Regions from separate parts of the Microbispora sp. NPDC049633 genome, predicted to be linked through region 1. Evidence: predicted binding sites of a transcription regulator. Region 1 holds the regulator's gene; the other holds the start of a gene.
The links. Region 1 encodes HrcA, which represses chaperone genes, less so after heat shock. Its sites were predicted from a motif close to TTGGCACTCTCNNNNNGAGAGTGCCAA; they were not measured.
Positions count from the first base shown of each region.

Region 2: a site for HrcA is predicted at 1,806-1,832, ahead of groL (chaperonin GroEL). Genes of this name have one in related genera too.

Region 1 covers NZ_JBFAOO010000133.1:10,498-13,906, forward strand. Annotated here, with positions in the region: gene AB0J39_RS27700 (DUF3097 domain-containing protein) at 1-415, opposite strand, end outside; gene AB0J39_RS27705 (hypothetical protein) at 434-1,096, opposite strand; gene hrcA (heat-inducible transcriptional repressor HrcA) at 1,273-2,286, shown strand; gene dnaJ (molecular chaperone DnaJ) at 2,287-3,409, shown strand, end outside.
Region 2 covers NZ_JBFAOO010000030.1:31,762-35,170, reverse strand. Annotated here, with positions in the region: gene thrC (threonine synthase) at 1-713, shown strand, start outside; gene AB0J39_RS10860 (MoaD/ThiS family protein) at 759-1,034, shown strand; gene AB0J39_RS10855 (cold-shock protein) at 1,287-1,487, shown strand; gene groL (chaperonin GroEL) at 1,940-3,409, shown strand, end outside.

The DNA of each region.
Region 1 (3,409 bases):
GGTATTCGACGACGACGCCCTCCACCCGCAGGTCGTGTCCCCAGATCTTCTCGACCAGGGCGGCGTCGTGGACGCCCTCGACGTAGATGCGGCTCTCCCTGGCGACCTGCGCGCGCAGGCCCTCGACCGCGATCGACCCCGAGGCGCTCCGCAGCGGCCCCTTCGGGCCCGCCTGGGGGCGCACCAGGGTGACCGGTTCGCCGTCGAGGAGGAACCCGGCGGGGGTCAGCGGGAACACCCGCCGACGGCCGAACCGGTCCTCTAGCGTCACCGCCTCCTTGTCGCAGGCCACCACGGCGCCGCAGAAGCGGCCCTCGGCGTCCTCGACCACGAGGTCGGGCTCGGCCGGGATCTCGGGGATCCGCCCCCGCCGTGGCCGCCGCCAGTCTCCGGAAAGCACGTCCCGCCCGTACATGCGGGGAACGCTAGCAAATCACGCCATGCGACGGCGGGCCCCGGAACGGCGCACCAGCACGACGATCGTCACGATCACCGCGGCCAGGAAGCCGACGACGGGGAGCGCGAGCAGCGCGAGCGCACCGCCCACCAGTTTGCCGATGTCCCCGGTGAGCTGCTTGCCGACGCCGAACCTCACCCCGTCGCCGTCGCAGGCGAGCTGGTACGTGCCCGCCTGCGGGACGCCGGCCTCGAACAGCAGCTCCCAGGTGGTGCCGTTCAGCGCGACGGTCTGGGAGGTGGCCGGCCGGGTCAGCCGCACTTGCGGGTCGGTGCCGTCGCCGAGCCGGCAGCTGACGTCGGTGGGCTGGTCGACCGCCGCGTAGATGGCGGGCTTGTCCGCGGGGTCGAGCGCGACGCTCACCGACTGCCCGCCGGAGAAGGTCGTGGTGGGCGCGATGTCGCCGATCGTGGAGAACAGTCCGCCGGCGAACCCGCCGACCCCGGCCACCAGCAGGACGAGGAAGAGCGCCCAGGAGAGGAAGACCCACAGCAGGCGGGGCCGGATCGGCCGGGAGCCGCCGTACGGCGGGGGAACGGGGTTGGGCATCCGCAGGGTCGCGCCGGGCGGCACGGCGGTCGCGGGGCGGGGGACCCGCATGGTGACGTCGGCCGGAGCGGGGTTCTGATTCTCGTACATGAGATGAAGAGTCCACCATGCGACTTGCCGTCGATTTGCAGCCCACTTGTCCTGGTGCCCTGCGTCGTCTTGGTGCCCCCTGCGTTATCGCACCACGTGGGGTGGTAGCCGTACACTTGGCACTCGGGAACACAGAGTGCCAGAGTCGGTGTTTCCAGGCACAGGGAGGTGACACATTGCTCGACGACCGCAAGCTCGCCGTTCTGCGCGCCATCGTCGAGGACTACGTGTCCACCAACGAGCCGGTGGGGTCCAAGGCCCTGGCGGACAGGCACAACCTCGGCGTCTCCCCCGCGACGATCCGCAACGACATGGCGGCATTGGAGGAGCAGGGGTACATCACCCAGCCCCACACCAGCGCCGGCAGGGTGCCCACCGACAAGGGCTACCGCCTGTTCGTCGACCGGCTGTCGCAGATCAAGCCGCTGTCGGGCGCCGAGCGCAGGGCCATCGAGACCTTCCTCGCGGGGGCGGTGGACCTCGACGAGATCGTCATGCGCACGGTGCGGCTGCTCGCGCAGCTCACCCGGCAGGTCGCGGTGGTCCAGTACCCCTCGCTGACGAGGTCGTCGGTCCGGCACGTGGAGATCGTCCCGATCGCCGAACGGCGGGTCATGCTGGTGCTGATCACCAACACGGGACGGGTCGAGCAGCGGGTGGTCGACCTGCCCGAGGCCATCGCCGACGACCGGATCGCCAACCTGCGCGCCGTGCTCAACGCGTGCCTGGACGGGTGCGGGCTGTCCCAGGTGCCCGAGACCGTGGCCGAGGTGCCCGAGCGGCTGCCCCCGGAGGACAGGCCCGCGGCGGCCACGATCCTGTCCGTGCTGCTCGAGACGCTCGTGGAACGGCACGAGGAGAAAATCGCCTTCGCCGGTACGGCCAACCTCGCCGCAGCGGATTTCAGCGTCGGCCTGCGCGGCGTGCTGGAGGCGCTGGAGGAACAGGTCGTCCTCATCCGCCTGCTGGGTGAGACCGGCGGGCTGTCCGACATCACCGTCCGAATCGGATCCGAGAACCCCTACAGCGGGTTGCGCGGCACCTCTATCGTGGCCGCCGGGTACGGTTCGGGCGACAGGGAACTGGCCCGGCTCGGAGTGCTGGGCCCGACACGAATGGACTATCCGGTGACGATGGGTGCGGTACGCGCGGTGGCGCGGTACGTCGGCCAGATCCTGGCGGGGTCATAAGTGTCCAACGACTACTACGCGACCCTTGGCGTCCGGCGCGACGCCAGCCAGGAAGAGATCAAGAAGGCGTACCGCCGCCTGGCCCGTGAGCTGCACCCGGACGTCAACCCCGATCCGGAGACCCAGGAGCGGTTCAAGGAGATCAACCAGGCGTACGAGGTGCTGTCCGACACGGGCAAGCGCCGTATGTACGACATGGGCGCCGACCCGTTCGGCGGCGGCGCGGGGGCCGGGGCCGGCGGCTTCGGCGCGGGCTTCCCGTTCAGCGACATCATGGACGCCTTCTTCGGCTCGGCGGGCGCGGCGCGGGGTCCCCGCTCGCGTGCCCGCCGGGGCCGCAACGCCACGATCCGGGTCGAACTCGACCTGTCGGAGGCGGCGTTCGGCACGACCCGCGAGATCATGGTCGACACGGCCGTCGTCTGCGACGTCTGCCAGGGCTCCGGGGCGGCGGCGGGCACCCACCCCGACACCTGCGACATGTGCCACGGACGCGGTGAGGTCTCGCAGGTGACCCGCTCGTTCCTCGGCCAGGTCATGACCTCACGCCCCTGCCCCCAGTGCGGCGGGTTCGGCAGCGTCATCCGGCATCCCTGCATGGAGTGCTCGGGCGAGGGCCGGGTCAGGACCCGGCGCACGATCAAGGTCAGGATCCCGGCCGGCGTCGAGGACGGCACGCACATCCAGCTCGCCGGCGAGGGCGAGGTCGGTCCCGGCGGCGGGCCTCCCGGCGACCTGTTCCTGGAGATCGTCGAGCGGCCGCACCAGATCTTCGAGCGGCGCGGCGACGACCTGCACTGCACCGTCCACATCCCGATGACCGCCGCCGCGCTCGGCACCTCGATCACGGTCGAGACCCTCGACGGCCCCGAGGACATCGACGTGCGGCCGGGCACCCAGGGCGGCCAGGTCATCCCGCTGTACGGCAAGGGCGTCCAGCGGCTCAACGAGACCGGCAGGGGCGACCTGCTGATCCACGTCAACGTCGAGACGCCGGCCAAGCTCGACCCGCAGCAGGAGGAACTGCTGCGCGAGCTGGCGAAGCTGCGCGGTGAGGAGCGGCCGCCCGGCAAGTTCTCCCCGGGTCAGCAGGGCTTCTTCTCCCGCCTGCGGGACGCCTTCA
Region 2 (3,409 bases), on a different contig from region 1:
TGGTCGCCATCGACGGCAACTACGACGAGGTCAACCGCTTCTGCTCGGAGCTCATCGGCGACGAGCTGGGCGAGAAGTGGGGCTTCGTCAACGTCAACCTCCGGCCCTTCTACGCCGAGGGCTCCAAGACGCTGGCGTACGAGATCGCCGAGCAGCTCGGCTGGCGCCTGCCCGACCAGATCATCATCCCGGTGGCCTCCGGTTCGCAGCTCACCAAGATCGACAAGGGCTTCCGCGAGCTGATCAAGCTGGGGCTGGTCGAGGATCGGCCGTACCGGATTTTCGGCGCGCAGGCCGAGGGCTGCTCGCCGGTCTCCCGGGCGTTCAAGGCCGGGCAGGACGTGGTGCAGCCGGTGCGGCCCGACACCATCGCCAAGTCGCTGGCGATCGGGAACCCGGCGGACGGGCCGTACGTGCTCGACATCGCCCGGCGCACGGGCGGCGCGGTGGAGGACGTGAACGACCAGGAGATCGTCGAGGCGATCCGCCTGCTGGCCAGGACCGAGGGCGTCTTCGCCGAGACGGCGGGTGGCGTCACGGTCGGCGTGCTGCGCAAGCTGGTGCGCGAGGGGCGCCTCGACCCCGACGCCGAGACCGTGGTGCTGAACACCGGCGACGGGCTCAAGACGCTCGACGCGGTGGCCGAGCACGCCCGCCCCACCGCCGTCATCCGTCCTTCTCTCGACGCCTTCCGTGCGGCATTCGCCAACTGAAAGCGTTTCACCAGGCCCATCGGCAGCAACGAAAGCGAGCGAACAATGAGCGTTTCCGTGCGGATTCCGACGATTCTCCGGACGTACACCAACGGAGCCGCGGAGGTGAGCGGGGAGGGGGGAACGCTTCGAGAGGTTCTGCAGAAGCTGGACGCGGACTACCCCGGCATCGGCGGGCGCATCCTGGACGAAACGGGTAAGATTCGGCGTTTTGTCAACGTCTACGTCGGAGAAGAGGATGTCCGATTCGCCGACGGTCTGGACACCGCCACGCCGGACGGGGTGCAGATTTCGGTCATCCCCGCCGTCGCCGGAGGCTGAGCCGCCGCACCGGCGCCGAGCACCTGACATGCACTTCTATGGCGAAGAAGTCGGGCGGTGCTATGGCAAATGGTGTAGCTCTCAACTATTCAACAGCAAAGTGAAAATTCTTCGGTCCTGCTTAGAGCGAACGCCAAGTAGTAGTTTGCGGATTGACTCTGTTGTCCTACGCCTTGACACGGGTATGGTCGAGGACGATCGACAAAACCGGGGGCTTCTTGGTGGTCCCCAGCCCAGCAAGAGGAGTCGGAAGTGGCGCAGGGCACCGTCAAATGGTTTAACGCGGACAAGGGCTACGGCTTCATCGCGGTAGACGGTGGTAAGGACGTGTTCGTCCATTACTCGGCAATCCTGATGGACGGCTACAAGGCCCTCGAGCAGGGTCAGCGGGTTGAGTTCGACATCACGCAGGGTCAGAAGGGCCCCCAGGCGGAGGCCGTACGGGCCGTCTGATCCCGTCATCGACCTTGGAAGGCCCGGCGCACGAAGTTCCGCGCGCCGGGCCTTCCGCTGTGTCTCCCGCGTCGCGCGTCGGGGCGCTCACTTCCGCCGTCTTCCTTCGTCGCGCTTGGTCGCTTCGCTCCCGCGCGCTCCTCAGTCCAGACCGGCGGCGCGCCCCTCCGGCTTGCTCTGTGTCTCCCGCGTCGCGCGTCGGGGCGCTCACTTCCGGCGGGTCCGGTGTGACCTGCTGCGCTCGTTCTGGACATACCGTCCAAGCTGGTCAGGGTGGCTTCCGCTTGCACTCTCGGGGGGAGAGTGCTAAATACTTGTTTGGCACTCTGAGGTCGAGAGTGACAACAATCGGGATCGGGGCGATGGGGCCCGCGCAGGGATAGCGGGCTCAAGCCGTCGCGGGCGTCGGCTCGGTCCGTTGAAGACACCCTGCTACTGGGAGGTCTAGCCTAATGGCAGCCAAGATGATCGCGTTTGACGAGGACGCCCGGCGCGGTCTCGAGCGCGGTATGAACCAGCTCGCCGACGCCGTGAAGGTGACCCTCGGCCCGAAGGGCCGCAACGTCGTGCTGGAGAAGAAGTGGGGCGCCCCCACGATCACCAACGACGGTGTCTCCATCGCCAAGGAGATCGAGCTCGAGGACCCGTGGGAGAAGATCGGCGCCGAGCTGGTCAAGGAAGTCGCGAAGAAGACCGACGACGTCGCCGGTGACGGCACGACGACGGCTACCGTGCTCGCTCAGGCGCTGGTCCGCGAGGGTCTGCGCAACGTGGCCGCCGGCGCCAACCCGATGGCGCTGAAGAAGGGCATCGAGGCCGCCGTCGAGCGCGTCAGCGAGGAGCTGTCGAAGCTCGCCAAGGACGTGGAGACCAAGGAGCAGATCGCCTCCACCGCCTCCATCTCCGCCGCCGACACCGAGATCGGCTCCCTCATCGCCGAGGCGATGGACAAGGTGGGCAAGGAAGGCGTCATCACCGTCGAGGAGAGCAACACCTTCGGCCTGGAGCTGGAGCTCACCGAGGGTATGCGCTTCGACAAGGGCTACGTGTCCGGCTACTTCGTGACCGACCCCGAGCGCATGGAGGCGGTCTTCGAGGACCCGTACATCCTGATCGTCAACTCGAAGGTATCGGCGAACAAGGACCTCCTGCCGCTGCTCGACAAGGTCGTGCAGTCCGGCAAGCCGCTGGTCATCATCGCCGAGGACGTCGAGGGCGAGGCCCTGGCGACCCTGGTCGTCAACAAGATCCGCGGCCTGTTCAAGTCCGTGGCCGTCAAGGCCCCCGGCTTCGGCGACCGCCGCAAGGCCATGCTGGGCGACATCGCCACCCTCACCGGTGGTCAGGTCGTCAGCGAGGAGGTCGGTCTCAAGCTCGAGAACGCCACCCTCGACCTGCTCGGCCGCGCCCGCAAGGTCGTCGTGACCAAGGACGAGACCACGATCGTCGACGGCGCCGGTGACGCCGAGCAGATCGCCGGCCGGGTCAACGAGATCCGCGCCGAGATCGAGCGCACCGACTCCGACTACGACCGCGAGAAGCTCCAGGAGCGCCTCGCCAAGCTGGCCGGCGGCGTGGCCGTCATCAAGGCCGGCGCGGCCACCGAGGTCGAGCTCAAGGAGCGCAAGCACCGCATCGAGGACGCCGTCCGCAACGCCAAGGCCGCGGTCGAGGAGGGCATCGTCCCCGGCGGTGGCGTGGCCCTGCTGCAGGCCGGCGCCAACGCGTTCGACAAGCTCGAGGTCAACGGCGACGAGGCCACCGGTGCCGCGATCGTCCGCAAGGCCCTCGAGGAGCCGCTGAAGCAGATCGCCGTCAACGCCGGCCTCGAGGGCGGCGTCGTGGTGGAGAAGGTCCGCAACCTCCCGGCTGGTGAGGGCCTCAACGCCGCGACCGGCGAGTACGTCAACATGTTCGAGTCC